Regions from separate parts of the Nocardioides sp. SRI_004 genome, predicted to be linked through region 1. Evidence: riboswitches for the same ligand, from Rfam matches in the RefSeq annotation. Region 1 holds a riboswitch; each other region holds the start of a gene.
What was found. A riboswitch is a leader RNA that binds a small molecule or an ion and turns the genes downstream of it on or off. The one in region 1 is predicted to bind cobalamin.
Positions count from the first base shown of each region.

Region 1 (9,830 bases):
CGGCGCCCGCGGACGGTGACGAACGGGATGTCGATGCCGTGGTCGTCCGCGAAGGCGGCGAGCGCGTCCTTGGACTCGGCGGCGCCGATGAAGCCGACCGGGCAGCCGACGATCGCGGCCGGGCGCGGGCCGCCGTCGAGGATCATCTCGAGCAGGTGGAAGAGCGCGGTCGGGGCGTTGCCGATCGCGACGACCGAGCCCTCCAGCAGCGGCTCCCACAGTGACACCGCAGCGGCGGTGCGGGTGGTCGACCACTCCTTGGCCAGCGCCGGCACCCGCTCGTCGGTGAGGAAGCAGTGCACCGGGTTGTCGGCGGGGAGCCGGCCGGCGGTGATGCCCATGGCGACCATCCGTGCGTCGCAGAGGATCGGCGCTCCGGAGTCGAGCGCACCGCGCGCCGCCTCGACGAGGCGGGGGTGGACGACCAGGTCCTTGACCAGGTCGGTCTGCCCGCTGCCGTGGATCATCCGGACGGCGACCTTCTCGGCGTCGGCCGGCACCAGCGAGAGGTCCGACTCGCGGCGGATCGTCGCGAACGAGTCGACATAGATCGCCGGCCCGTCGGCGATGTAGTCGTAGCGGCGCGGGGGAGCGGTCAGCTCGGTCATGGGCCCTCCTCCAGGGAAGCCGACGTCGGGATGAGCACGCCGTGCCAGGGCGTGACGACCACGGTCGTCGCGCTCCAGCCGGCGATGGTCGGGAGGTCGAGGCCGTCGTCGCCGACCCGGACGTGCTCGCCGCCGGGGACCTCGCCGTACCCCAGCGCCGGCGCGTGTACGACGCCCGCCGGCTCGGCCGGGACCGGCGCCACGAGCGGCGCGGGCAGCTCGTCGACGTGCCACGCGGCCGCCGGCCCCGTGCCGCGCGCGGCGAGGAAGTCGCGGGCCAGCCCGGCGAGCGAGCCTGCCGCGTCGCGCAGGTCGACCACGGCGCCGTACCCCTCGCCGACGCGGAGCTGGGCGCTGCCGGCGTCGAGCGCGACCAGGCCGAGGTCCTTGTGCCGGTCGGCGAGGTCGCCGCGGCCGTCGTCGAGGGTGAACAGGAAGCGGCCGGGCAGGCCGGCGAGCTCCGGGTCGTCGAGGAGCAGCGCGTCGAGCGCGGTCACGACGGGCCGCAGGTCGGCGTGGCCGCCGGCGAGGCCGGTCTGCGGGGAGGCGAGGACGTTGCGCACCCGGTCGTGGGCCCGCGAGGGCAGCAGCCCCGTCGCCTCGAGCGCCTCGAGGGCGGGGGCGGCGAGCCGGTCGCCGGCGTCGAGCGGCATCGCCCGCAGCTGCAGGTTGGCCCGGCCGGTCACGCGGACCCGCCCGTCGCCGTACTCCTCGGCGACCTCGGCCAGCGCGCGCAGGGCCGCGGTCGACACCTGGCCGCCGGGCACGCGGATGCGGACCAGCCCGCCGTCGTCGGCGGGCCAGGGGTGCACGATGCCGGGGCAGCGGTCCGGCCGGCTGCGGGTGGTGGCTGCTGGGGCCAAGGGTGGTCCTTCGAGGTCGGGGCTCCTCGCGATCGCCCCTTCGACCTCGCGGTGGTCTCCGCAAGGGCCAGCAGGTCTTCGGACTCGGGATCATCCGGGCTGGAGCGTCTTCCCAGGACCCGGAGGACCCAGTGACGTCGTGCTCCGCCCGTCACCCACACCGCTGCGCGTCAGTCCCGGACTCACACCGGGTTCCCTGACCTCCGGGGAGGTCGACTGGCCCTCGCACACTATCAACCTCTGGCCGCTCGTCGACCCACCAGTAGCCTGACGGACATGCCTGCGCTCAAGGACGTCGTTGACCTGCTCCACGGCTGGTACCCGCCCGCGACCGCCGACTCCTGGGACGCCGTCGGGCTCGTGTACGGCGACCCGGCCCAGCAGGTGCGGAAGGTGCTGCTCGCCGTCGACCCCTCGCCCGCGGTCGCGGAGCAGGCCGCGGACTGGAAGGCCGACCTGCTCGTCGTCCACCACCCGCTGTTCCTCAAGCCGGTCAACGGGTTCGCCGCGACCAGCCCGAAGGGCCGCACGCTGCACACCCTCGCGAAGGCCGACTGCGCGCTGCTGACCGCGCACACCAACGCCGACCAGGCCGTGGGCGGCGTCTCGGAGTCGCTGGCGCTGGCGCTCGGGCTCACCGACCTCGAGCCGATCATCCCCGCGCCGGGCGGCCCGCGGGACAAGCTGACGGTGTTCGTGCCCGCCGACGCCGCCGCCCCCGTGCGCGCCGCGATCGCCGAGGCCGGCGCCGGCCGGATCGGCGACTACGACTTCGCGTCCTTCACCAGCGCCCCCGGCGAGGGTCGCTTCCGGCCGCTCGACGGCGCGAACCCGATGGTGGGGACGATCGGCCAGCTGGAGACCGTCGAGGAGGTGCGCGTCGAGGCCGTCCTCGAGCGCTCGGTCCGCACGGCGGTGGTCCGCGCGATGCTGGCCGCCCACCCCTACGAGGAGCCCGCGTACGACGTCAGTGAGCTCGCCGACCCGGGCCTGGCCGGGACGGGGACCGGCCGGATCGGCACCGTCGCGCAGGCGACGCTGCGGGAGTTCGCCGAGCACGTCGCGGCGGTGCTCCCGGCGACCGCCCACGGCGTACGCGTGGCCGGCGACGGCGACCGCCCGGTCCGCCGCGTGGCGGTCTGCGGCGGCGCGGGCGACTTCCTGCTCGACCGGGTCGCGGGGCTCGGCGTCGACGCCTACGTGACCAGCGACCTGCGCCACCACCCGGCGGCGGAGTTCGTCGAGAAGGGCGGCCCGGCGCTGGTCGACGTGGCCCACTGGGCGGCCGAGTCGACCTGGCTCCCGGTCCTCGCCGAGCGCCTCCACGACGCGCTCGGCGACGCTCTCGAGACCCGGGTGAGCGACATCGTCACCGATCCTTGGACAATGCACCTGTGAACGCCGACCCCGCCGCCCAGCTCCGCCTGCTCGACCTCCAGGCGCTTGACTCCCAGGTCGACCAGCTCCGGCACCTGCGGGCCAACCCGCCGCAGGCCGCCGAGATCAAGGAGCTGCTCGGGAAGCGGGCCGATGTCGACGGCCGGCTGCGCGACCAGCGCATCGTCGTCGACGACCTCTCGCTCGCGCAGGCCAAGGCCGACGCCGACGTGGAGCAGGTCAAGGCGCGTCGTACCCGTGACCGCGAGCGGATGGACTCGGGCGCCATCGGGGATCCGAAGGCGCTGGAGCGGATGCAGCACGAGCTGGAGTCGCTGGAGCGCCGGATCTCGACGCTCGAGGACGAGGAGCTCGAGGTCATGGAGCAGCTCGAGGAGGCGCAGTCCGCGCTCGGTGAGCTGACCGCCGCGATCGAGGAGCTCGACGCCCGGCTCGGCGAGCTGACCACCGCCCGCGACGAGAAGGCGGCCGAGCTGGACGCCGAGATCGCGCAGGTGGCCTCGGGCCGCGACGCGATCACGGCCGAGCTGCCCGCCGACCTGCTGGCGCTCTACGAGAAGATCCGTGCCGCCAAGGGCGGCACCGGCGTCGGTGCGTTGCGGGCCCGCCAGTGCGGTGGCTGCCAGCTGGCCCTCGACGCCGGCGAGCTCGCCGAGATCCGGGCGACCCCGGCCGAGACCGTGATCCGGCACGAGGAGTGCCAGCGGATCCTGGTGCGGACGGCCGAGAGCGGCCTCTGATGGTGACGCCCGCCCGGGTCGTCGTCGAGGCCGACGGCGGCTCTCGCGGCAACCCCGGGCCGGCGGCGTACGGCGCCGTGCTGCGCGACGCCGCCACCGGCGAGGTGATCGCCGAGGACGCCCGCACGATCGGCGTCGCTACCAACAACGTCGCCGAGTACTCCGGCCTCGTCGCCGGGCTCGCCCTCGCGGTCGAGCACGCGCCCGGCGCGTCGGTCGAGGTGCGGATGGACTCCAAGCTCGTCGTCGAGCAGATGTCGGGGCGCTGGCGGATCAAGCACGCCGACATGAAGGTGCTCGCGGCCCAGGCGGCGGAGATCGCGCCGGCCGGTACGACGTACACGTGGGTGCCGCGGGCCGAGAACAGCCACGCCGACCGGCTGGCCAACGAGGCCCTGGACGGCGTGCGCGACGGGGTGACTCTCGCCTCCGGCCCGGTGCCCGGCGACGGTGTCCCCGACGAGCCCGAGTCCGCGGCCGAGGAGGCCTCCTCGCCGTCCTCCAGGCCCGGCGAGCCGACCACGATCGTGCTCGTCCGCCACGGCGTCACCCCGCACACGACCGGCCGCCGGTTCTCCGGCGGTCTCGGCGGCGACAACCCGGCGCTGTCCGAGGAGGGCCGCGCCCAGGCCGCCGAGGTGGCCGCGTGGCTGACCGAGCTGAAGGAGAGCATCGACGTCGTCGTGGCCTCGCCCGTCCGTCGTACCCGCGAGACGGCGGACATCGTCGCCGCCGCGCTGGGCCTGCCGGTCGAGGAGGAGCCCGGCTTCGCCGAGATGGAGTTCGGCGAGTGGGACGGCCTCACCTTCACCGAGGTCGCCGAGCGCGACAAGGAGCGGATGGAGGCATGGTTCGCCGACATGGCGACCCCTCCGCCGGGAGGCGAGTCCTTCGTCCAGGTCCGCGAGCGGGTGCTCGCCGGGCTCGAGCGGGTCCTGGAGGCGCACGAGGGCCGGACGGTGGTCGTGGTCAGCCACGTGACGCCGATCAAGACCCTCGTCGCGCACGCGATGGAGGCGCCGCTGGACGCGCTGTTCCGGATGGAGCTCGCACCCGCCGCCGTCTCCGTGATCGCGTTCTGGCCCGACCCGCGGACGGGGGAGAAGCGCGGGTCGCTGCGCTTCTTCAACGCGCTCGCGCCGGGCCGGCGGACGCTGCGGGACACCGGGCGCTGGTGATCCGGCGCTGGTGATCCGGCGCCCGTCGTACCGGACCCAGTGGCTGTGGATCAGGCGATTTCACGACCATTCAGTCCGGTACGACGGTGGCCGAGCCAGCGTTCGCGCTCGGCCGGGCCGAGGGCACGGCGCCGGGCGACCGTCGTGGTGTCCGTCCACCACGCCGGCGGCTCGATGGTCCACAGGCGTGGGCCGGCGAAGCGCGCGGCCCGTTCGTACGCGCCGTCGAGGCGGTGCAGGAACCGCTGCCGCTCGCCCTGGCCCGCCATCATGGTCGCCACCTCGATCCCGAGCCGGCGGGTGAGCTCCGCACGGTCCAGGTCCTTGCCGCGGCGCGGGCCGGTGTCGTGGACGCTGCCGTCGTACTCCCCGGCGACACCGGCCTCGACGTCGAGCAGGTCGGGTGTGAACAGGTGGTTGCCAGCGAAGTCGAAGACGGGTTGGTTGCACAGCAGCGGCCGGTCCCGGTCTCGTTGCCAGAAGCGTCGCATCACGATCTCCATCGGCGACCATGCGTTCTCGTCCGCGACCGCGAGGGCGGCCTCGAGCCGCACCTTGCCGGGGCGGCTGGTCAGCCTGGCCGTGTAGGACGTCAGCTCGGCGATGCTGACCAGGTCGTCGTACGCCGCCATCTCGATCGCCCGGAGGGCCGCGATCTCTCCGTCCGCGACCCGCGCCTCGTAGGTCACCGATCGCACCGGCGTCGTGATCGGCAGGCCGTCGACCACTGTCACGTCTCCGGGGAACAGCCAGTCCTCCGAGACGATGATCTCGTCATGCCCGCGCTTCGCGTGCCGGTCGCCGACCGCGATCGGCACCGGAAGCGGTGAGCCGTCGGCTGCCCGGCCGTCGAACCACCGAGCGCCGAGCCAGCGCAGGGCCGCCCAGCCCGTGACGGCACAGCCATACGGCACGTTGGCAGCGGCGTCGACGATCCGCTGCTCGGTGCTGTCGGGTGCCGAGCGCGGGCGGTAGACCCCGAGTCCGACGTTGGTCCAGTGGGGACCGCGTGCCTGCCCGCGGGTCGGACCGGTGACGCCGTGGGGATCGATCCGTCGTGGACTCGCGATCCCCGGTCGGCTGATGTGCAACTCCACCCGCACACCCTGCGCGAACGGGGCGGGTCGTGCTTCCGCTCATCCACAGGCCGTCGTACCGGACCCAGTGGCTGTGGATCAGGCGATCTCACGACCATTCAGTCCGGTACGACGCCCGCTACAGCTCGCTGACCACCACGTCGAGCTGGGTCCCGGCCTTCCCCGGCGCCCCGATCTCCACGGTCCACCCCAGCCGCTCCAGCGTCGCCGCCAGCGCGGCGGGCGTGCGCGGGTCGGCGCCGTCCTCGAGCAGTGCGCGGACGATGCGTCCCTTGGTCGCCTTGTTGAAGTGGCTGACCACCTTGCGGGTGCCGTTGTGCTCGTGGAGGACGCGCACGGTCGCGGTGCGCTTCGCGAGCTCCGGGCCCGGGCGCCAGAAGTTGGCGTACATCCCCGAGCGCAGGTCCACGAACAGGCCGCGCCCGATCGCGGCCGCCATCACGTCGGGCAGCGCCTCGCGCCAGACGCCGGCGACGGGGCCGAGGTCGGGGAGGGTGGCATCGCCCGAGAGCCGGTACGACGGCAGGCGGTCGCCCATCCGGACCAGCCCGAACAGGCTCGAGGCCACCCCGAGCCGGGAGGTCGCACGGCGCTTCGCCGCCGCGGAGAGCGACTCGACGTCGAGGGCGTCGTAGAGGACGCCGGTGTAGATCCGGTCGGCCCGTGCGGTGGGTGCCTCCCGGAGCCCTGCGTTGCGCAGCACGAGGTCGGCCTGGCCGGGGGAGAGGCCCAGCACCTCGGCGGCCCTGACCGGGTCATCGGCGCACAGGGCGACCAGGGCCTCGAGCACCTGCTCCCGGGCGGGGGTCAGCTCCGGTGACGAGAGCGCCGCGAGGTCGAGGGGCTTGCCCCGGGACGGGGTGGACTTGCCCTCACTCGGTGGCAGCAGGATCAGCACGGCCGCAAGGATAGGGTCGAGCACATGCCGAACAACCTCGTGGTCCGGGTCAACGCGAGCTCACCGGCGCTGCAGGAGGGCCTGCGGGCGATCGCGACGGAGCTCGAGCTCCCCGGCGAGTTCCCCGCGGAGGTGACCGCCGCGGCGGAGCAGGCGGCCGCGGGCGTCGTACTCCCCGAGCTGGACCGGACCGACCTGCCGTTCATCACCATCGACCCCGAGGGATCGATGGACCTCGACCAGGCCGTGCACATCGAGAGCGCAGGCAGCGGCTTCGTCGTCCACTACGCCATCGCCGACGTCGCCGCGTTCGTGGAGCCCGGCGACCCCGTCGACCTCGAGGCGCACCGCCGCGGCGAGACGCTGTACGGCGCCGGCAGCCGGATCCCGCTGCACCCGCCGGCGCTGTCCGAGGGCGCCGCCTCGCTGCTGCCCGACCAGGTCCACCCGGCGCTGCTGTGGACGATCGAGCTCGACGAGGCCGGCACGACCACGAAGGTCCACGTCGAGCGGGCGCGGGTCCGCTCGACCGCCCGCTGGTCCTACGTCGACGCGCAGAAGGCGCTCGACGACGGCACGGCCGGCGAGGTGCTGCAGCTGCTCCGGGAGGTGGGGCGGCTGCGCGAGAAGCAGGAGATCGACCGCGGCGGCATCTCGCTCCCGCTGCCGGAGCAGGAGGTCGACGAGGTCGACGGCGGGTTCGAGCTGGTCTTCCGCCAGCAGCTGCCGGTCGAGCAGTGGAACGCCCAGATCTCGCTCCTGACGGGCATCGGCGCCGCCTCGCTGATGGTCGGCGCGAAGGTCGGCATCCTGCGCACGCTGCCACCCGCCGACCCGCGCGACGTCTCACGGCTGCGCCGCGTGGCCAAGGGCCTCCGCGTCGACTGGCCCTCCGACATGGACTATCCCGAGTTCATCCGCTCGCTCGACCCGTCGAGGTCCCAGCACCAGGCGATGGTCGTCGCCTGCACCCGCCTGCTCCGCGGCAGCGGGTACGCCGCCTTCGACGGCGAGCTGCCCGAGCAGACCCGGCACTCGGCGATCGCCGCCGAGTACGCCCACGTCACCGCGCCGCTGCGCCGTCTCGGCGACCGCTACGCCGGCGAGGTGTGCCTCGCGATCTGCGCCGGGACGCCCGTCCCCGACTGGGTGCGGCAGGCGCTCCCGGGCCTGCCGAAGGAGCTGCAGGACTCCGCCCGCAGGGCGGGCGCCTACGAGCGGGCCGTCCTCGACCTGATCGAGGCGGCGGTGCTGGCCGACCGCGTCGGCGAGGAGTTCGACGGTGTCGTGACGAGCGTCCGCGAGGACGAGCCGCGACAGGGCGTGGTGGTGCTGGCCGAGGTCGGTGTCGAGGCGCCGGTCTCCTCCGAGCGCCCGCTCCCGCTCGGCGAGGACGTCAAGGCCCGCCTGGAGACCGCCGACGTGGCGGCCCGCAAGGTCGCGTTCACGCTCGCATGAAGGTCCTGGTCACCGGCGGCGTCCGCTCCGGCAAGTCGCGCCACGCCGAGTCGCTGTTCACCGCCGACGACGCCGTCACCTACGTCGCCGCCGGACCCGTGTACGACGACGCCGACTGGGCCGCGCGCATCACCGCGCACCGGGAGCGCCGGCCGGCGACCTGGCGCACCGAGGAGACCCGCGACGTGGCCGGTGTGATCGGCAGCGCCGGCGGACCGGTGCTCGTCGACTGCCTCGGCACCTGGCTGACGGCGGTCGTCGACGAGGCGGGACTGTGGGACGCGCCGGTCGGCGAGGTCCAGGAGCACGTGCTCGGTGAGCTGGCTCGCGTGGTCGCCGCGGTCGCCGCATCGACCGTGCCGGTGGTGCTCGTGACGAACGAGGTCGGTCTCGGCGTCGTACCGGCGGAGCGGTCGGGGCGGCTCTTCCGCGACCTGCTCGGCACGGTCAACCAGCAGGTGGCCGAGGTGTGCGACGAGGTCCACCTCGTCGTCGCCGGGCGGGTGCTGAGGCTCTGAGGTCAGGCGCCGGCGAGCCCGACCAGCAGCACCGCCAGCGCCACCTCGATCGAGGCGCCGAACACGTCGCCGGTGACGCCGCCGAAGCGCCGGACACAGTGCCGCGTGAGCAGCGCGACCACGAGGCCGGCGACCACGACGGTCACGGGTCCGCGCACCGGGTCGACCAGGGCAGCGAGCGCGGCGATCACGCCCCAGCCCACCAGCGTCACCGCGACCGGGATCCGCCGGGTGAAGGTGACGCCGAGCCCGTCCTCGCGGGCGGGCGGCGCCAGCGTGCTGCAGGTGATCCAGAGCGCTGCCCGCGACGCGCACACCGCTGCGCCGGCGAAGACGACCGGGCGCAGCTCCCCGCCCCGGGGCACGAACCACGCAAGCGCGGCGGCCTGCACGCCGAGCACGAGCACGAGCGCGGCGACACCGGCCGGGCCCGCCGTACCCGACTTCATGACGGCCAGCGACCGCTCCCGGTCGTAGGACGAGGTCAGCCCGTCGGCGACGTCGGAGAGGCCGTCGAGGTGGAGCGCCCGGCTGCCGACCGCGAGGACGGCGAGCGCCACGAAGGCGACCGCGGCGGCGTGCAGCCCGAGGCGCCCGCCGCCCCACAGCACCACGCCGACACCGACGCCCAGCGGCAGAACGGCGAGCGGCGCGACCAGCAGCGCACCGGTGGCGATGCCGGGGGTCACCCGCAGCACGGCCGGGACGCGCAGCGCGGTCAGCATCCCGATCGCGAGCCGCAGGCTGCGTCCCGCGACGGCGGCGTCCACGCTCACCCGGGCTCTCAGGCGGGCGGCATCAGGTCGGCCAGCAGCGCGACGTCGCGCAGCAGGGCGACCGCGGAGCGCACGACCGGGACGGCGGCGACGGCGCCGGAGCCCTCGCCGAGGCGCAGGCCGAGGTCGAGGACCGGCTCGAGGCCGAGCTTCTCCAGCGCCAGCGACTGGGCCGGCTCGGTGGAGCGGTGCCCGGCGGCGAACCACGCGGCAGCGCCGGGCGCGATCCGGTCGGCGGTCAGCGCACAGGCGACGGACATCAGCCCGTCGAGGAGCACGGGTACGCCGCTCTCGGC
Region 1 is NZ_JBYCZV010000006.1:25,546-35,375, forward strand. It holds gene AC2YHB_RS09680 (precorrin-8X methylmutase) at 1-608, opposite strand, end outside; gene AC2YHB_RS09685 (nitrite reductase) at 605-1,471, opposite strand; cobalamin riboswitch at 1,524-1,707, opposite strand; gene AC2YHB_RS09690 (Nif3-like dinuclear metal center hexameric protein) at 1,748-2,869, shown strand; gene AC2YHB_RS09695 (zinc ribbon domain-containing protein) at 2,866-3,609, shown strand; gene AC2YHB_RS09700 (bifunctional RNase H/acid phosphatase) at 3,609-4,787, shown strand; gene AC2YHB_RS09705 (PDDEXK family nuclease) at 4,838-5,884, opposite strand; gene yaaA (peroxide stress protein YaaA) at 6,003-6,782, opposite strand; gene AC2YHB_RS09715 (RNB domain-containing ribonuclease) at 6,807-8,240, shown strand; gene cobU (bifunctional adenosylcobinamide kinase/adenosylcobinamide-phosphate guanylyltransferase) at 8,237-8,758, shown strand; gene AC2YHB_RS09725 (adenosylcobinamide-GDP ribazoletransferase) at 8,761-9,534, opposite strand; gene cobT (nicotinate-nucleotide--dimethylbenzimidazole phosphoribosyltransferase) at 9,543-9,830, opposite strand, start outside.

Region 2 (9,830 bases), on a different contig from region 1:
TCGTCGCGACGATCGCGTCCGGCCTGGCCGTCCCGTGGGGCATCGACTTCCTTCCCGACGGCCGCGCCGTCGTGACCGAGCGCGACTCCGCGCGCGTGCTCGTCGTGACGGCGCCCGAGGTCGCCGGGGGCAAGCCCACGAAGGAGGGGGGCGAGGTCGTCACCGCCGGCGAGATCGCCGAGGCCGACCCGGGCGGCGAGGCCGGCCTGCTCGGCGTGGCCGTCTCCCCCACCTTCGAGAGCGACAGCCTCCTGTACTTCTACGTCTGCACCGCCACCGACAACCGGGTGGTGCGGGCGCAGCTCACCAGCAAGGGCCTCGGCGCGACCGAGGCCGTGCTGACCGGCATCCCCACCGGCTCCAACCACGACGGCGGCCGCCTCGCGTTCGGACCGGACGGCTACCTCTACGTCTCCACCGGCGAGACCGGCGACCGCAAGCTGGCGCAGAGCAAGAAGTCGCTCGCCGGCAAGATCCTGCGGATCACCACCGACGGCAGCCCCGCGCCGGACAACCCGTTCGGCACCGCCGTCTGGTCGTGGGGCCACCGCAACGTCGAGGGCCTCGCCTTCGACACCGACGGCTCGCTGTGGGCCTCGGAGTTCGGCGACAAGCGCGCCGACGAGCTCAACCGGATCCTGCCCGGAGAGAACTACGGCTGGCCCGTGGTCGAGGGCACGGGCGGGCCGAAGAGGTTCACCCAGCCGCAGCTGACCTGGCGCACCGACGAGGCGTCCCCCTCAGGGCTCACCTATGCCGGGGGCTACCTCTGGATGGCCGCCCTTCGCGGTGAGCGGCTCTACCGGATCAAGGTCGCCGCCGGCCAGGTCAGCGACCCGGCGGCGTACTTCGAGGGCACGGCGGCCGGCGAGTACGGCCGCCTCCGCACCGTCGCCCGCGCCCCCGACGGCCGCCTGTGGCTGACGACCAGCAACAAGGACGGCCGCGGGACGCCCGGCGCGGACGACGACCGGATCCTGCTCGTCGAGCCGTAGGTCCGGTCGTCGCCGCAGCGGAGCAGTCAGGCGGTCAGGCTGCCTTGTTGGCGTGCATCACGCCGGGCTGTCCGAACGACCCACCCGCGTCCTTCGAGAATCCCGTCAGCTGGGCGTAGGCGCAGCCCGCCGGGATGTTCTTCACGGTGACGGTCAGGTTCTTCTTTCCCAGCTTCGCGAGTGGAGGGGACTGGTAGGTCCCGGCGAGTGCTGCGGCCGTCACGTCGAGGCTGCCGTCCTTCACTGTCACCGTCCCGCACCCGTAGGGGCCGTCGATGCGGAAGCCGATGGTGGCGGGCGTGCTCGACGTGGAGTTCTGCAGGATCGCCGTGAAGGTCGCGACCTGGGTGCCGGAGATCGTCGGGGCGGTGGCGATCTGGTAGCCCCGCCCGGGACCGCCGACCGCGGCTTGGCTGCCCTGCTTGATGAACAGGTCGTGCGACGTGGCTCCGGTCAGGAAGGCCGGCTCCTCGGCGATGAGGTAGAAGGTGTCCAGGTAGGTGCCGTCGGTCGCGTAGAGGTTGACCGTCGAGTAGTGCTCGTACGCCGCCGTTCCGCCGGGGACGGCGATCTTGATGGTCAGCGTCTGGTTGCCACCCTCCGGGATCGCCTTCGTGTAGTAGCCGTCCGGGCTGCTGGCCAGCGACTTCAGGAGCAGTGACCCGTCGTACAGGTGTGCCTGAGCGCCGGTCCAGTCGTTGATCTGGATGCGGAACTGGGCGAGCGTGCTGCCCGTGTTGCGCACCTGGAACGTGTAGGTGAGCGTCACGCCCTCCTTCCCGACCTGGCTCACGAGGTAGCCGTCGGTGTAGGCGGAGCCGCCGGGTCCCTTGACGACGAGGTTGCCGTCGTGGCTGGCGGCCGAGGCGGACGGTACGACGGCGAGGGAGGCGGCCAGCACGGCGACCGCCCCGGTGACGAGGACGACCAGCGTCCTCCGGATCTTCTTCAGGACAGGCATGGTGGAACCCCCGGGGAGCTCGGGTTGCGGGTCACCCCCATGACGACCCGCTGACGCTCGCGACGCTAGTGCCGCGGGCCCTCCCCGACATGGCCCGAAGTGACCACTTCGCCCCGTGTGATCCGTGCCTTGCGCGCGGCCCGGCGCAGGGTGGTCAGCACCGCGGGGCCGAGCAGCGCGATGGCGAGCGCGTTCATGATCGCCCGCCCGGTGTCCCAGCCGCCGGTCGACGTCAGCAGCGTGTAGACGAGGAAGTGGTGCAGGTTCTCGAGGACGGGTGCGCCGGGCACGTAGGACAGCTCCGTGGAGTCCTGGCCGGGCACCTGCACGCCGGCGATGAACGGCCAGCCCTGCAGGTTCATCAACAGCCCGTAGAGGTACGCCGACAACACGCCGTAGGCGACGAGCATCGCGATCTCCGCGCGGCCGGTGACGCGGCGCGGCAGCAGGCCGGCACCCATGCCGACCCAGGCCGCGACGAGCATCTGGAAGGGCAGCCACGGCCCGACGCCCGCGGTCATCAGGGCGGAGGCGAAGAGCGACGTGCAGCCCAGCACGAAGCCGAAGCCGGCGCCGAACACCCGGCCGCCGAGGATCAGCAGGAAGAAGACGAGCTCCAGGCCCGCCGTTCCGGCGCTGACGACGCGGAGCACGGCGTTGACCGCGGACAGGACCCCGAGCAGGGCGAGCACGCGCGCGTCCATGCCGCCCTCGCTGACCTCCGCCGCGACGACGGCGAGGATCAGCGGCAGCAGCGCGAGGAACAGGAACGGCGGGTCGACCCGCTCGGCGCTCGGGTCGACGTCGAGGAGCAGCGGCCACGCGAGCATCAGCAGCCCGATCACCGACGTGAGGGCGAGGACCAGCCGGGAGCGGCCGGCGAGCGGGACTGCGACGCCGTTCACGGCGCCTCCTGCTCGGTGGCGGGCTGCAGGGCGGCGGCGACCTCGGCGACGGTGAGCCAGCCGTGCCCGAGCACCTTCGCCACCTGGGGCGCGAAGGCGGGCGACTCGGCGACGGTCTCCGCGACCGGGCCGTGGGAGACCACCTCCCCGTCGGCGAGGACGACGAGCTCGTCGGCGACCTGCGCCACGAACTCCACATCGTGGGTCGCCACCAGCACCGCCCGCTGCGCGCCCGGCTCGGCGGCGAGCTCGCGCACCACCTCGGCCAGGGCGTGCTTGGCCGGGTAGTCCAGGCCGCGGGTCGGCTCGTCGAGGAGCAGCACCGGCGGCCGCGCGGTGAGCACGATCGCGACGGCCAGCGCCAGCCGCTGGCCCTCTGACAGGTCGCGGGGGTGCTGCGCAGCATCGATGCCCGGGGCGAGGCGCTCGAGCAGACCGGCACAGGTGCCGGCCGCCGCGTGGGCCGAGGAGTCCGCGGCGGCGCACTCCTCGGCGACGGTCTCCAGGTAGAGCAGGTCGGCGGGGCTCTGCGGCACCAGTCCGGTCGTCGCGCGGCGCTGCTCCGCCCTGAGCTGCGCCGGGTCGGCGCCGGCCACGCGCACCGTGCCACTCGCCGCCGTGTGGCGCCCCTGCAGGGTCCAGAGCAGCGTGGACTTGCCGGCGCCGTTGCGGCCCATGAGCGCGGTCACCACACCGGGCCGCAGGCTCAGGTCCACCTCGCGCAGCACGGGCGTGCGGCCGTGGCTCACCACGAGACGTCGTACGTCGACCACGGGCTCGGTCGCGGCCGGCACGGGCCGGACCGGGGCGGCCGGCAGCCGCTCCAGCAGCGCCGGCGCCCGGCGCCGCGCGTCGCGGACCGCGAGCGGCAACGGGTCCCAGCCGGCCAGGCGGCCGAGCTCGACCAGGGGCGGTGCCGTCGGAGCGTCGCGCAGGACCTCGGCGGGCGCGCCGATCCGGACACTGCCCGGCCGGTCGGCGTCGGCGCCGAGCACGCAGAGCCGGTCGGCGAAGGGCACCACCCGCTCGAGCCGGTGCTCGGCCAGCAGGACCGACACGTCGAGGTCGTGGACCAGCCGGGTCAGCGTGGCCAGGACGTCCTCGGCGGCCGTCGGGTCCAGCGCCGACGTGGGCTCGTCGAGCACGAGCAGCCGCGGGTGGGTGGTGAGCACGGAGCCGATCGCGACCCGCTGCTGCTGGCCGCCGGACAGTGTGCGCAGGTCACGGTGACGCAGGTCGGCGATGCCCAGCAGGTCGAGGGTCTCCTCCACCCGGCGGCGCATGGTCGCGGGCGCCAGGCCCAGTTGCTCCATGCCGAAGGCCAGCTCCTCCTCGACCGTGTCGGTGACGAACCAGGCCGGCGGGTTCTGCCCGACGAAGCCGATCGTGTGGGCGCGCTCGCGCGACGGAAGGTCGATCACGCTGGTGCCGTCGAGCAGCACGTCGCCGGTCAGCGTCCCCCCGGTGAAGGCCGGCACGAGGCCGGCCACCACCCCGAGCAGGGAGGACTTGCCGACACCGGTGGGACCGGCGAGGACGACCAGCTCGCCGGACTCGATCGTCAGGTCGACCCCGTCGAGCACGGGGTGCGCCCGGTCGTCGTACACGAGGCGGAGGTCGCGCAGCTCCATCATGAGGCCACGACCTCCCGGCTGCGGGCCGTCAGCGGCGGCGGCGCGGTCCACACCGGCACCACCGCGACCAGCACCGCGGCGAGAGCGGGCAGGGTGACGACGGGGACGGCGAGGACCCCCGGGTGGGCGACCGCGACGTCCCACTCGGCGAGCGCCCACAGGCCGGCGCCGGTCGCGACGCCGGACAGGGCGACGACGACCTCGGCCGCGCGCCAGCGGTCGGGGCGGTAGCGGGTCCGCTCCACGCGCCGGCCGGCCGAGACGAAGCCCGCGAGCGCCAGGGCGGTGCCGAGGGCCAGCATCGGCAGCGCGAGCAGCCGCGGCGCCGTCGAGTCGAGCATCGCGTAGACGCCCACCACGACGCCGAGCAGCCCGGCGACCATCAGGGTGCCGGTGGTCCGGCGCTGGCCGAGCGTCGCCGCGCCGCTGCGACCGTAGCCGCGCGCGTCCATGCCGGCCGCCAGGGCGAGCGAGCGCTCGAAGGCGTCCTCCAGGACGGGGACGAGCAGGCGTCGTACACCCCGCACCCGGCGGAACCGTCCCTCCGGGCCACCGCGCAGCTGCTGGGCGGCCCGCACCCGAGCGGCGCTGTCCGCGAGCTGCGGCAGCACGTTGATCGCCACCGTCATCGCGGTCCCGATCTCGTAGAGCGCCGGCGGCAGCGACTTCATCAGCCGCTTCGGGTTGGCCAGCGCGTTGGCGGCGCCGACGGCGATCAGCAGGGTCGCCAGGCGCATGCCCTCGTACGTCGACGCGAGCAGCTCCTCGCGCGTGAACGGCCCGAGCAGGTCGATGCCCGCCGCGACGTCGGGCAGCGGGACGCTCGGCAGCGTGAACAGCACGTGGCCCGGCGCGTTGCCGCCGAGCAGGATGCGGAAGAGCACCCGCACGACCACCACGACCACCCCGAGCCACACGTAGAGCCGGAACGACCGCGCCCACGGCTGGTCCGAGCGGCAGGTGAGCACGGTGAGCGTGATCGCGCCGAGCAGGAGCCCGAGCAGGAACGGGTTCGTCGTGAACGACGTCCCCACCGCCAGCCCGAGGGCCCAGACCCACCAGGCGACGGGGTGCAGGTCCCGCGCGATCCTCATCTGCTCGCCCGCCGGTGGCTCAGCCGAGCCGGCGCCGGATGAGGGGTACGGCGCCCGCCGCACCGAGCACGCCGACACCCAGGCCGACCAGGGCCCAGGTGGGGAACGGACCCGACTCGTCGTCGGTGTGCGCGACGTCGTCGGTCTCCGGGCCCGCCGTGATGTCCTCGGCGCCCGGCACGGCGCTGCTGGACGCGTCGGTCGGACTCGCCGTCGCCGTCCCGCTCGACTTGCCGGTCGGGCTCGCGCCGGCCGAGGGGGTCCCTGACGGGGTGGCGCTGGTGCTCGGGTCGGTCGGGGTGTCCTCGTCGCCACCCTTGTCGCCAGCCTTGTCGCCCTTGTCGCCCTTGCCGCCGGTGCTGCCGCCGGTGCTGCCGGAGTCCTTGGTCGGGCTGGTGGTCGGCGTGGACGTGCGGGGATCAGGTCGTACACCCGGCGGGGTGCCCTGCGTGCCAGAGCCCTCGTGCCATGAGAAGGCGACATACCCGCCCGCCGGGGCGTCAAGCGAGTCGACCCCGAGGGTCGAGTACTTCCACGGCCCACCCTGGCCGTCGGCCCACCACAGGCTCCAGTAGGCGTCGGCTCCCGTGCAGTCGCGATCGGCAGGCTTCTCGTTGACGGTGCAGACATAGCCCTGCATGCCCGGCGCCGGGCTGTACGCCAACCGGAAGCCCGCCTGCTGGAACGCCTCCGCTGCCGTGCTGGCGCTCGCTGCGCATCCCTTACGGAGGTCGTCACTCCCGCCGACGAGCTCGTTGAAGTCAACGAACACGACGGTGCCCGCCGTGCCGCCGCAGCCCGCAGCTGCCCTCGCCTCCGCGGACGCGCCGAACAGCCCGGTCGCGGCGACGAGCGCCACGGCCGGGCCGATCCCAATAACGAGTCGGCGGAGGAGCACTCAACTCACCCGGAAGGACTTGGTACCCACGCGGTTGGCGAAGGCGCCCTGGACCCGGACCGACTTCAGGCCCGTCGTCCGACCGAGGGGGAAGGCGTAACCGTAGGTTCCGGTCGACGTGGCCTTGCCGGTCTTGATCACCTTGCCGCCGTAGATGACCTTTACTGGCTCGTTGGCGGCGAGACCGGTGACCCGGACCGTCTGCGTCCCACCGCGAGGCACGACCGTGCGGGTCACCGTCGGGCTGAGCGTCTTGGCGGCGAGGGCCTTCACCGTGGTGGTCGCGGACGTCCCGTCGGCGACCGTCAGGGTGATCGTCTTGGTGCCGGTCGCTCCGGTCGGCACCTTGGCGCTGATCGAAGCCGTGCCGGCGAGGCCGGCCGAGCCCGGGACAGTGCCGGCGCACACCCAGGAACCGGGAGTCAGGCCCGTTGCCTTGACGGTGGCGCGGCCGCCGGTCTGGACGTACGTCGTCGGACCAGTGAGGGTCGGGGTGCTGGCGGACGTCGGCGCCCACGTGAGGGCCGGGAGGGCCTGGGCCGACCCGAGTCGCCACTGGTACTGCTTATCGATGGGGATACCAGCCGTCCGCCCGCCCGCCAGCGCGGCGTCGTCGTAGGCGATCGCACCAACCTGGGTCGCGAGCTGGTCCGTGCATCCCGTCACCGTCTGCACCTGGTGGCGGCGCAGCCAGATCGCGGCGTTGGTCGCAGCGTCGACGTCACCTAGCTCGCCGAGCGCCCATCCGGCAAGGCCGGTGCTGTTGGTGTTGGAAGAAGCGGTCGAGGCACCGCCGTTGAACGAGCCGTCCGTCTTCTGGCGCGACAGAAGCCATGCCTCCGCCTTGCCGACAGCACGTGCGACCCGCGGAGTGGCGTTCGCGACGTCCTCGCCGAAGACGATGAGGAAGAAGGACGTGACATCGGGGTCGGCCGCATCATTGCCCGGGCAGCTTCCCTCTTCCTGCCCGATGTCGAGTGCGAACCCACCGCCCTCGCACTGGTGAGCCAGCAGCCAATCGGTTGCCTTCTCTGCCTCGGGGCTGCTGGCCGTAGCGAGCGTCTTGGCGGCGAAGGTCTGGGAGATCGTGTTGGCGTAGTTGCCAAAGGTCGATGTGTCATTGGCCGCGCCGGTCGTGTCGTCGACCTGCGTCTCGAGGCGCGTGATCAGGTTGACGCCGCCGAAGCTCGTCGCATCGCCGCCGGTGGTCTGCGCGAAGTAGGCGCTCTTGGCGACCGGTCCGGCATAGGTGCTTCCCGTGTCACCGAAGGCATCACCCGTGATGTAGCCCTCGATCTCGCCGGCGACCGCATCCCTGATGGCGGCGACGTCCGCGTCGTGGTCGCCGACGACCGCCAGGGCAAGCGCGATGTCAATGCTCGTGCTGTAGTCCTGACTGTCGTACTGATCGTTGTGCACGATGCCGCTGGTCAGCTGGCTGATCAGCCACGTAGCGCCGTCGCCGACCGGGGCCGCCGTGGCTGCGTGCGCCTGCGGGGCGATGAGGAATGACGACGCGGCCAGGACGCTGACGGCGAATGCGCCGCCGACGCGACTTCCGGTGCTCGCGAGCATGCTGTTTCCTTCCCGCTGCACGCAGGCGGGAGGCGGTCGAGCCGACATCCCGCTGCTCTCCACGACAGCGATTCGTGTCAGGACGTGCGCAGCAGGTGCTCCGGCTCGCCACCCCGAGGCGGCCTACGGTTGCGGGTCAGCGCCGGACTTCGACCGGCTTCCCCCACCACGGACGTGGACTGTGAACTATCGACCGCAGGATACCTCTCTGCGACCGATCGGCCGCCTCGACGAACCTCCGGACATGCCGCTGGCCCCGCCGGAGGGCGGGGTGTGGGGCTTGGTGGTCAGTAGCCGTCGAGTGGTGTTGTGCCGGCGGGGCCGACGTGGAAGTGGTGGCCGTGGGGGCTGGTCCACAGGTAGTGGCCCGGCGCGATGACGAGGTAGCGCCATTGGCTGTGGGTCTTGGCGCGGTGGTGCCTGCGGCAGAGTGGGACGAGGTTGCACGGGCAGGTCTTGCCGCCCCCGCCGTGGGGCTTGGCGTGGTCGAGGTCGCAGCGGACCGCCTGTTGGGGACAGTTCGGGAACCGGCAGGTGTGGTCGCGGAGCCGGACTCGTCGCTGGTGGCGGTCGGGGATCTCGTAGGAGTCGACCGGAACGCAGTCGGCCAGGTTGATGACCGGTCGCACGATGACGGTCGTGCCCGGGACCTGCAGCCACTCCTTGACCTGGGTGACGTGGACGGGTGACCTGGTCTCCTCACACCGCCCGACGTTGTTGTCGCCGGTGAAGGCGGTGTCGGTGATGTGGACGTTCAGCTCCACCCGCCGGCCGGGAGCTTGGGCGATGACCTCGCCAGTCGTCTCGTCGGCGATCAGCAGGTCGAGGGCGAGGTCACGGCGGGCGATCGCACCCACGGCCTTCGCCCGCCGGACGTCGAGGGAGTCGGTGTCGCCGAGCTGGCCTCGCAGTGCTGCTTCGCGGGCGACGGCTTGGTTGAAGTCGTGGCCGTCGGCCGCATCGAGGTAGGCGTCGAGGTGCACGCCGCCGTGCTCATCGGTGTCGGTGATGTTGCAGTGACGGTGCTCGTTCGCGGCCTGGCGTTCGGCCTCGGCGCGTTCGGGGTCGAACCGGAGGATCGCCTCGGTCACGAGGCGTTCGAGCTGGGCCCAGCCGACGCCGCCGACGGCGGCGTTGAGGTGCCGGTCCACGAACTCCGCTGCTTCTGCCGGCAGCGACCTCGTCAGGTCAGCGATGCGCTGGGCCCGCCACGGCGCAACCCGGCCGTCCACCACCGCGGCGTACAAGAGGGGGAGGCGCCAGGCGCACTCGATCACCTGACCCACATACGACCGCCCACCATCCGGCGACCTGCCAAGCACCGCGATCAGCTCCATCAGCTGGAACTCCGACACGAGCGGGGCACCCGGGCCGGCGATCGGGACACCCGTGTCGAGGTAGCCCTCCGTCAGGGTCGCGGCGCCCTCGGGACTGTCGACGATGTTGGCCTCGGCCCACGACGTGATGGCCTGCCACTCGCGGACGATGAGGGCGTCGCGGAGGTCGACACCGTCACGGATCTCGGACAGCAGCGACGCTGTCGAGACAGCTGTCGCGGTGCCGCTGATTCCGAGATCCATGACTGGATTCTCCCATCGACCTCCGACACAACGAAGCGACGGAAACCCGCCTGTGGACAGGGGAAAGTCCCTCGACGGGGTGTGCAGAACAAGTGGCGCAACGAGCGAACACGAGGCCGCCGGACCGCACCCGACCGCGCAACCGAGCCCCGCGCCCAGCCTCCTCGTCGCTGCGCTTGAAGACCCGA
Region 2 is NZ_JBYCZV010000017.1:22,885-32,714, forward strand. It holds gene AC2YHB_RS20575 (PQQ-dependent sugar dehydrogenase) at 1-995, shown strand, start outside; gene AC2YHB_RS20580 (hypothetical protein) at 1,030-1,956, opposite strand; gene AC2YHB_RS20585 (ECF transporter S component) at 2,022-2,861, opposite strand; gene AC2YHB_RS20590 (ABC transporter ATP-binding protein) at 2,858-4,495, opposite strand; gene AC2YHB_RS20595 (CbiQ family ECF transporter T component) at 4,492-5,589, opposite strand; gene AC2YHB_RS20600 (ICP22 family protein) at 5,609-6,448, opposite strand; gene AC2YHB_RS20605 (prenyltransferase/squalene oxidase repeat-containing protein) at 6,488-8,062, opposite strand; cobalamin riboswitch at 8,136-8,261, opposite strand; gene AC2YHB_RS20610 (HNH endonuclease signature motif containing protein) at 8,350-9,642, opposite strand.
Region 2: another riboswitch for cobalamin. It lies ahead of AC2YHB_RS20605 (prenyltransferase/squalene oxidase repeat-containing protein); the one in region 1 lies ahead of AC2YHB_RS09685 (nitrite reductase).

Region 3 (9,830 bases), on a different contig from region 1:
TCGACGTCGCGCAGCATCGACCGGAAGCCCGCGGCACGCCGCAGTGGACGGAGCTGCTCGACCCACGCGCTCAGCCGGGCCGCGGTCGTCAGGCGCTGCTGGACAGTAGCTGCGAGTACGCCGTGCGCGGCCCGCAGGGGCGCGTCGTAGCCCGCCCACAGGAGGATCGCCGGCTCGAGTCGGGCGCAGGGGATGCCGGGGCGCGGATCGGTGAGCAGGTCGAAGGGTCGCCGCGACCGGAAGAACGCGATGCCCGACACGGGCTCGAAGGCCAGCTCGTCGTCGACGAGGACCGTGACCTCGGCACGCTCCCAGCCACGAAGGCCGCAACGGGCACCCGCGGTCAGGCCGCCGAGGACGCTGCGGGGACCGGCGTGCAGCACCCCGAGCCAGCGTTGCTGGTCGACCGTGAGGGCACCCGTCGTCGTACACACCACGCGGGGGGAGCACTCCGCCCACCGTCCGGCGCGGACCTGGCGGTCGACCGCGTTCCAGGACATGCCGAGGGAGGTCAGCTGTCGGCGGGCGAGCAGGCCGCACTGCCGGGCGGCGAGCTCGTGGACATCGGGACGCATGCAAGGCGACCTGCCCGCCGCTCCTGCGGGCCCGAACCTCCCGATCCGGTTGTCCACAGCCGCGGCCGGCCGTGCCGGGTCGTGTGCCCCACGCAGCGGGTTTCCGCTGCCTCAGGCACACGACCACCCACCGGGCAGCACCCCTCAGGGCTCGAACCGGTACCCCATCCCCGGCTCGTTGCGGAAGTGCACGGGCCGCGACGGCTCGGGCTCGAGCTTGCGGCGCAGCTGGGCCATGTAGAGGCGGAGGTTGCCGTGGGCGTTCTCGTAGCCCGGTCCCCAGACCTCGCTGAGCAGCTGGCGCTGGCTGATCAGGCGGCCGGGGTTGCGGACGAAGACGTCCAGCAGGTGCCACTCGGTGGGGGTGAGCCGGACCTCCTCGCCGTCGACGGTGACCCGGGTGGCGGCGAGGTCGACGACGACGCGGCCGAAGGCGACCCGGTCCTGCTCCGGCGTGGTCTCCTCGGCCTGGCCGCGGCGTACCAGCGCCCGCAGCCGGGCCATCAGCTCGTCCATGCCGAACGGCTTGGTGACGTAGTCGTCGGCGCCGGCGTCGAGGGCGTCGACCTTGTCGATGCTGTCGCTGCGCCCGGACAGCACCAGGACCGGGACGCTGGAGCGCCGGCGCAGCCGGGTGATCACGTCGACCCCGTCGAGGTCGGGCAGGCCGAGGTCGAGGACGACGACGTCGGGGTCGGCGTGCTCCGCGACGTCGAGGGCCTCGACCCCGTCGCCGGCGGTCACCACGTCCCAGCCGCGCGCCCGCAGGTTGATGCCCAGGGCGCGCACGATCTGGGGCTCGTCGTCGACCACGAGCACCCGGGTCACGAGGACTCCCCGGTGCGCGGCTCGGCCGGGAGGGACAGGGTCATCGTGAGCCCGCCGCCTGCGGTCCGGCCGGGGACCAGGTCACCGTCGACGGCGTCGGTGAGGCCGCGGGCGACCGCGAGGCCGAGGCCGATGCCGGTGGAGTTGTCGGTGTCGCCGAGCCGCTGGAAGGGCTGGAAGACCCGTTCGGCGTCCTCCGCCGCGATGCCGGGCCCGCGGTCGACGACCTCCACCACCACGGTCGACCCGTCCCCGGCGACGGCCGCCCGCACCAGGGGTGGGCGACCGGCCGGGCTGAACCGCTGGGCGTTCGCCACCAGGTTGACGAGCACCCGCTCGAGCAGGCCCGGGTCGGTGACGACGGCCGGCAGGTCGTCGGGTACGTCGACCACGACGCCCCGGGGCGCGACGCCCAGGTCGTCGAGGGCGCTCGCCAGCACGTCGCCCAGGGCCACCGGCCGCAGCCGGACCGGCATCGCCCCGGCCTGCAGGCGGCTCATGTCGAGCAGGTTGCCCACCAGTGCGGCGAGCCGGTCCAGCGCGTCGTCGGCCGTGGCGAGGAGGTCGTCGTGGTCCTGCGGCGACACCGACACGTCGGTGCTGCGCAGCCCGGACACCGACGCCTTCGCGGCCGCCAGCGGGGTGCGCAGGTCGTGGCCGACGGCGGTGAGCAGCGCGGCCCGGACCCGGTCGGCGGCCTCGATGCCGGCGGCCGCCGCGGCGGCCTCGGCCCTGCGGGCGGCGAGGTCGACGACCCAGCCGACCATCACGGCCACGACCACGAAGGCGATCAGGGCCACCACGTTGTTGGCGTCGTCGATGGCGAAGGTGTGGAAGGGCGGCGTGAACCAGAAGTTCAGCAGGGTCGCGCCGAGCACCGCGGCGACGACGGCCGGCCCGGGACCGCCGACCAGGGCCGAGGCCACCACGACGACGAGGAAGAGGGCGACGTCGCTGGCGAGGTTGACCTGATCGCGCAGCGGCACCAGCACCGGCACCAGGAGCAGCGGCGCCAGCACGGCGACGACGAGTCCGCCGACCCGGCGCTGCCTGCTCATGTCGCTCATTGTGCTCCTGCGACGAGGAACGCGGTGGCGGCGTACACGGCGAGCCGGGCGAGGTCGGCCGGCGCGAAGGTGAGCTGGCCGCCGGCATTGACGACGAAGCCGGTCGCGAAGGCCCAGCCCGCCACGGCCAGGAACAGGCCGTGGGACAGCGGCAGGAAGCGGCACCACGCGGCCGTGAGGACCAGGAGTGCGGCCACGCCCGACCACCCCTGCAGGGGTACGGCGGTGCAGATCGCCGAGGCGACGAACAGCGTGCCGCCGGCGATCCCGCAGCGTGCGCCCGGCTGGTCCAGCACGGTGGGGTGGACGTCGGGCCGGGCGTGCGTGCTCACCCGTCCAGTGAAGCCCGCCTCCTCATGGCACCGGCCGGTCCTGACGGGATCCTGACGCGATCCACGCACCTGTCAGGATCCCGTTAGGGCGGGGCCGTGCGCGCTGATCCGGGCGTTGCATGGTGCCGTGACCACGTCCACGACCCCTGCCGCCGACCCGGTACCGGCAGCGGACCAACCCGCCGACAGCGATACCGCCCACGACCACGAGCAGACCCGCCCGTGGTGGCAGGTGATGTGCCTGACCGGCGTCGACTACTTCTCCACCCTCGGCTACCAGCCGGGCATCGCCTTCCTCGCGGCCGGGCTGCTCAGCCCGCTGGCGACGATCGTGCTGGTGCTGCTGACCCTCTTCGGGGCGCTGCCGGTCTACCGGCGGGTGGCGCAGGAGAGCCCCCACGGGCAGGGCTCGATCGCGATGCTGGAGCGGCTGCTGCCGCTGTGGCGCGGCAAGCTGTTCGTGCTGGCGCTGCTCGGCTTCGCGCTGACCGACTTCATCATCACGATCACGCTGTCGGCCGCCGACGCGAGCGCCCACGTCGTCGAGAACCCGCACGTCCCGGCCGCCCTGCACGGCCAGGAGCTCTGGATCACGATGGGCCTGATCGCCCTGCTCGGCGCGGTCTTCCTCAAGGGCTTCAAGGAGGCGATCGGCCTCGCCGTCGCCCTCGTCGGCGCCTACCTGGCCCTCAACGTCGTGGTGATCGCGGTCAGCGCGGTGCACGTGCTCGAGCACGGCCACGTCGTCACCGACTGGACCTCGGCGCTCACCGCCGAGCACGGCAACATCGCCCTGATGATCGCGGTCTCGCTGACCCTGTTCCCGAAGCTCGCCCTCGGCATGTCCGGCTTCGAGACGGGTGTGGCGGTGATGGGGCATGTGCGCGGAGCGCCGGACGACGACCCGGTTCGCCCCGCCGTACGGATCCGCGACACCAAGCGCCTGCTGACCACCGCGGCCGTCGTCATGAGCGTCTTCCTGATCTGCTCGAGCCTGGTGACCACCCTGCTGATCCCGGCCGAGGCGTTCGAGGACGGCGGCGAGGCCAACGGCCGCGCGCTGGCCTATCTCGCCCACCTCTACCTCGGCGACACCTTCGGCACCGCGTACGACGTCTCCACGATCCTCATCCTGTGGTTCGCCGGCGCCTCGGCGATGGCCGGCATGCTCAACCTGATCCCGCGCTACCTGCCGCGCTACGGCATGTCGCCGGAGTGGGCCGGCGCGGTGCGCCCACTGGTCTGCATCCTCACCGTGACCGCCTTCGTGATCACCTGGATCTTCGACGCCGACGTCGACGCGCAGGGCGGCGCCTACGCCACCGGCGTCCTGGTCCTGATGACCTCGGCGAGCGTCGCCGTGGCCCTCGCGGCCCGCAAGGCCCGCCAGCGCGGCTGGACGATCGCGTTCACCCTCATCGCCGTCGTGTTCACCTACACGACCCTCGACAACGTCAAGGAGCGCCCCGACGGCGTGAAGATCGGCGCCTGCTTCATCGCCGCGATCGTCCTCGTGTCGCTGCTCTCCCGGATGACCCGGTCGCTGGAGCTGCGCACCACCGAGATCGAGTACGACGCCAAGGCGGACGCCTTCGTCCGCGACTGCGCCCGTCGTACCCTCCGGCTGGTCGCGCACGACCCGCAGCACCACGACGCCGGCGCCTACCGCGCGAAGGTCCGCCAGATCGTGGAGGCGCACGAGCTCGACCACGGCGGCGACCTGGTCTTCGTGGAGGTCGTGGTCGAGGACTACTCCGACTTCGAGAGCCGGATCGTGGTGCAGGGCTCGGTCGCGCACAAGGAGTTCCGGGTGCTCACGGTGCACGCCGCGACCATCCCCAACGCCCTCGCCGCCCTGCTGCTCGACCTGCGCGGGCGCACCGGCGTCCGGCCGCACATGTACTTCGAGTGGACCGAGGGCAGCCCGGTCGCGCAGATGGCGCGCTTCCTGCTCTTCGGCACCGGCGAGGTCGCCCCGCTCACCCGCGAGGTGATCCGGCGGGCCGAGCCCGATCCGCGCAAGCGGCCGCACGTGCACGCGGGGTGAGGGTCGCTGCGGCGTACTGTCGGACCATGGCACGCAGCTACCAGACCGTGACCGCCGATGAGTTCACCGCAGCCGCGGGGCTCGGGGAGTGGCGGGTCGAGGGCGACCAGGCGGTCGTCCGGTTCCGGACCGGTGACTTCGTGACCGGCCTCGCGCTGGTCAACGAGATCGGCCGGCTCGCCGAGGAGGCGAACCACCACCCGGACCTGACCTTGAGCTATCCCGAGGTCGGGATCCGGCTCGGCACCCACGACACCGGCACCGTGACCGACGCCGACGTCGCGCTCGCCCAGGCGATCACCGCGGTCGCGCAGGAGCTGGGCGTGCCGGTCGTGGCCGACTCCTGACGGTCCGCCGTCAGACGAGGTGGCGGTCGTCGAGCTGCGGCGCCGCCTCCCGGAGCTGGCCGCGCTGCCAGAGCCGGTGGATGACGAGCGCCGCGGTGACCGAGCCGAGGACGCCGAGTCCGAGGTCGCCCAGGGTGTCCTCGTACGCGAACGCGTGCTCGGCGCCGCCGCTGATGAAGGCGAAGAACTCGGCGATCTCCCAGGCGATCGCCGCGGTGGCTCCGACCGCCAGCGCCCGCTCGACGACCCGGTACAGCGGTGCGCTGCGGTGCAGCGTCAGCAGGATGACGGCCGCCGCGATCAGGCCGGTGTTGGCGAAGTGCATGAGGTCGTCGAACCAGACGACGGTGTCGTAGAGGTCCATCCGGTTGCCGAGGATGTCCGTGAAGCAGGTGAGCGTCACCAGCAGGTCGGCCAGCCACGGGAAGGACGCACGGTCCTTCCAGAAGAGCAGCCAGATCGCCGGCACGGTGAAGGACACCAGCGGGTAGCCGATCGCGCGCGCCTCGGCCGCCTTGTCGCGCAGGTGGCTCCCGTCGGGGTCGACGACCGCGAGCACCAGCAGGAGGACGAGGAGTCCCTTGGCGGTGCCGTCGGCGGTCCGGACGAGGGTGGGCGTCGGGTACCGCACGGCCACGGCCTCGGTCATCCGGGGGGCTCCTGTCGTCGGGAAGCCCCCATCCTCACATGCGCTCGCGCGCCGACCTCCTCCGCCGCGGTGTCGGATGGGTCACCCCTGCCGCTGGTGGCCGCCCGCTCAGCGCGCGGGTGTGAGCCCCCACTTCTCCAGGGCCGTCCGCACGTCCTCGGCCGCATCGACGTTCAGCGGACCGCTGGTCCACATCGCGTACGGGAGGTTGAGGAAGCGTCCCTCCCTGACGGCCGGCAGGTCACGGGTGGCCGGGTTCGCCCTCAGCACCGCGACCTTCTGCTCGAAGGTCTGGCCGGGGTAGTCGACGAAGACGAACGCGTCCGGTCGCGAGGACGCGAGCTTCTCCCACGAGACCTCGACCCAGGTGTCCCGGACGTCGGCGGTGGCGTTCGCGCCGCCGGCCGCCTCGATGATCGCCTGCGGGGCGCCGAACGCGCCGGAGGTGAAGACGGCCTTCTCCCCACTGTCGAAGACGAAGAGGACGGGCTCGCTCGCGGGTGCCGGCGCGGCGGCGAGGGCATCGAGCCGCTCGTCCAGGTCGGCGACCACCGCGGCGGCCCGGTCTTCGTGGCCCGTGATCGTGCCGAGGTTGGTCAGGTCGGCGCGGAGCGCGGTCCAGGGGTCGACGATGCCGCGGGCGGCGCCGTCGGCCTGGCGGCAGGACTCCGTGAGGACGTAGGCCGCGATGTCGCGCTGGGCGAGGGAGTCGGGCGTGAGCTGCTTCGTCTCGTCGTACCCGTAGTTCCAGCCGGCGACCATCACGTCGGGCCGCGCCGCCACGACCGTCTCCAGGCTCGGGTAGTCGTCGGAGACCTGGTGGAGATCGGCGACGACGTCGCCGTAGTGCTCGGTGAGGACCGCCTCGTCGCGGCCGATGCTGGACACGGCGGCGACCTGGTCCTGCGCGCCGAGCGCCAGGACCATCGAGATCAGGTTGGAGTCGTTGACGAACATCCGCTGCGCCGGCGTGGGGAAGTCGACCTGCCGGGCGCAGTTCTCGACCGTGGCCCGGTCGCCGTCCGCGGCGCCGCCGTCGGCGCCGGCCGAGCAGGCGGTCAGGGCCAGGGCGGCGGTGGTGGCGAGGACGACGCAGCGGCGGTACCGGCCGCGCGGGGGCTGGGGCATCACGGGTGGGTCTCTCTCTCGTCGTGGCTGAACAGCAGGTGCGTCCGGCCGGTCAGCGGGTGGGTCACGCGGGTGGCCAGGACGCCGAAGGCGTCGTGGAGCACGTCCGGGGTGAGGACGTCGTCGGGGGTGCCGCACGCGAGGAGCGTGCCGTCGTGGAGCACTGCGATCCGGTCGCAGAAGGTGGCGGCGAGGTCCAGGTCGTGGAGGGCGAGGACGACCGCCCGCCCGTGCTCGCGGCTCAGCCGCCGGACCAGCCTCATCACGGCGAGCTGGTGGCGGATGTCGAGGTGGTTGGTGGGTTCGTCGAGGAGCAGCAGCGGAGCCTGCTGGGCGAGGCCACGCGCCAAGACGGCCCGGCGTCGCTCGCCCCCGGAGAGCTGGTCGAGCGGCACCCGGGCGGCACGCTCCAGGCCGACCAGCCGCAGCGCCTCGTCGACGGCGGTGCGCGACGTGTCGTCGACGCCGCCCCAGGACCGCGCGTGCGGCAGCCGGCCCAAGGCGACGAGCTCCCCCACGAGCAGGTCGGAGGGGGCTGCCTCCTCCTGGGCGACGAAGGCGATCCGCCGCGCCCGGTCCCTCGCCGAGTACGACGCCAGCGGCTCATCGCCGAGCCGGACCTCGCCGGCCGTCGGCGCCCGCACCCCGGCGAGAACCCGCAACAAGGTGGACTTGCCCGTCCCGTTGGCCCCGATCAGGCCGAGGACCTCACCGCGTCGTACCTCCAGGTCGATGCCGGTCAGCACGGTTCGGCGGCCGATGCCGCAGGCCAGGTCCCGGGTGGCCAGGGCCGGCCCGGTCGTGGTCACGACTCTCCTCCGAAGCGGTAGCTGCGGCGCCCCAGCAGGATGAGGAACACCGGCGCGCCGATCAGTCCGGTGACGACGCTGAGCGGGATCTCGGTCGGGCGGACGGCCACGCGGGAGACGACGTCCACCCACATCAGGAACACCCCGCCGAGCAGCACCGCGACCGGGAGCGCGGCGCGGTGCCGCGGGCCGACGAGCAGGCGGGCGAGGTGGGGGACGACCAGGCCCACGAAGCCGATCCCGCCGGCCACCGCGACGAGCACGCCGACCAGCACCGACAGCAGCACGAACAGGCCGACGCGCAGCTCCCGCACGGGCACGCCGAGCGCCGCTGCGGTGTCGGGTCCGACGGCGAGGGCGTCCAGCCATCCGCTGGCGGCCATCAGCACGACGAAGGCCGCGACGACCGCGGCCACGGGCAGCCACAGCTGGCCCCAGGTGGCGCCGGACACCGAGCCCAGGAGCCAGAACAGCACGGACTGCGCCGTCTGCGGCTCGGCGCTGCGGAAGACCATGAAGCTCGCGAGTGAGGAGAACGCCGCCGACAGCACCGTCCCGGTGAGCACGAGCCGCAGCGGCGTCAGGCCCCCCTGGAGCATCGCGACGGCGAACACCAGCACCGAGGCGGCGAGCGCGCCGAGCAGCGCGCCGAGGGACAGGGCCCACAGTCCGGCGCCGGCGAGGACGCCCATCGTCAGCACGGCCGTCGCACCGACGCTCGCTCCCGACGACACACCGAGCAGGTAGGGGTCGGCGAGCGGGTTGCGCACGAGGGTCTGGATCCCCGCGCCTGCGAGGGCGAGCCCGGCGCCGACCACGAACGCGAGGATGGTCCGGGGCAGCCGGATGTCCCAGACGATCGCGTCGTACGCCGGGTCCACGGGCGCCCCGGCGAACCGGACGCGGAGCGCGTCCACGACGACGTGGAGGGGCAGCGGCTCGGCTCCGTGGGCGGTCGACAGGAGCAAGGTCGCCCCGGCCGAGGGCACCAGCACGACGAGCAGCACGGGCACGGGCAGGCGGCGCGCGTCGGAGCGTCGCTCGACGGCATCGAGGTGGTGCACGGGTGGGACCTGCTCAGTGTCGGGAGCTCAATCGCGAAGCTCGGTGGGACCACGGCGAGCCAGCAGGTCTTCGGACTCGGGGTCAATCGGACGAGACGCCTTCCCAGACCCTTCGGTCCAGTGGCTGCGTGCCTCGTCCGTCGCCCTCACCGCTGCGCGACAGTTCCGGATTCTCACCGGATTCCCTCACCTCGGGGGTGTGACTGGCTCGGGTCGGAATGTACGCACAGCCGACGCGGCGCGCCAAGCCGGTGTGACCCGGGCGACACGCGGCCGGCCTGCGCCCCCACCGGCAGGTCCGGGCGCCCGGAACCATGGGCAGCCGCCCGCGCTGCGGCAGGATGTAGGAGAATCGTCAGTGCTGACGGGGCTTTCCGGCTCCGGGCGGTGTGACAACGAGCAAGGGGGAGCCGTGGTCGACGCACTGGCGGGGGTGGATGCGGTGGCGGAGCTGCCGGACCCGGAGCTGCAGGAGCTGGAGCCGGAGGCGACCGGACCGGCGTCGTACGAGCGCTTCGGTGTGCACTGGGTACGCCGCGTGCTCCACAAGGAGCGGATCCTGCGCACGATCGACGCGGTCCTGGGCGACCAGATCTCGCTCGGGCCGATCGGTGCGGGCCCGGGCCGGGCCTTCGCCAGCGTGAGCTTCACCGGCACCTTCGGCCCGACGTCGGGCGAGGAGGTGCCGGCCGAGCTGCTGACCTACGCGATCGACCTGCCGATCAGCGTGGTCTTCCAGCTCGACCTGCCGCTGGACAAGCTGAACTTCAACGCCGAGGTCGTGATCCCGCTGGTCCTGGTGGTGCACACCGAGGACCCGTTGAAGCTCCGCCTCGAGCTGCTCACGCCGAGTGAGAACCAGATCGGGCTCGAGCTGAAGACCGACACCCGGCGCGGGGCGATCCTGCGGAAGATGACCGGCTTGGACGCCGAGCTGCGCCGCTTCGTGCTCAAGGTGATCGACACCGAGTTGGCCAAGCCCTA
Region 3 is NZ_JBYCZV010000007.1:254,612-264,441, forward strand. It holds gene AC2YHB_RS12235 (hypothetical protein) at 1-575, opposite strand, end outside; gene AC2YHB_RS12240 (response regulator) at 720-1,403, opposite strand; gene AC2YHB_RS12245 (sensor histidine kinase) at 1,400-2,461, opposite strand; gene AC2YHB_RS12250 (hypothetical protein) at 2,467-2,802, opposite strand; gene AC2YHB_RS12255 (APC family permease) at 2,930-4,849, shown strand; gene AC2YHB_RS12260 (4a-hydroxytetrahydrobiopterin dehydratase) at 4,876-5,196, shown strand; gene AC2YHB_RS12265 (DUF2238 domain-containing protein) at 5,207-5,845, opposite strand; gene AC2YHB_RS12270 (ABC transporter substrate-binding protein) at 5,954-6,973, opposite strand; gene AC2YHB_RS12275 (ABC transporter ATP-binding protein) at 6,973-7,782, opposite strand; gene AC2YHB_RS12280 (FecCD family ABC transporter permease) at 7,779-8,795, opposite strand; cobalamin riboswitch at 8,891-9,069, opposite strand; gene AC2YHB_RS12285 (hypothetical protein) at 9,259-9,830, shown strand, end outside.
Region 3: another riboswitch for cobalamin. It lies ahead of AC2YHB_RS12280 (FecCD family ABC transporter permease); the one in region 1 lies ahead of AC2YHB_RS09685 (nitrite reductase).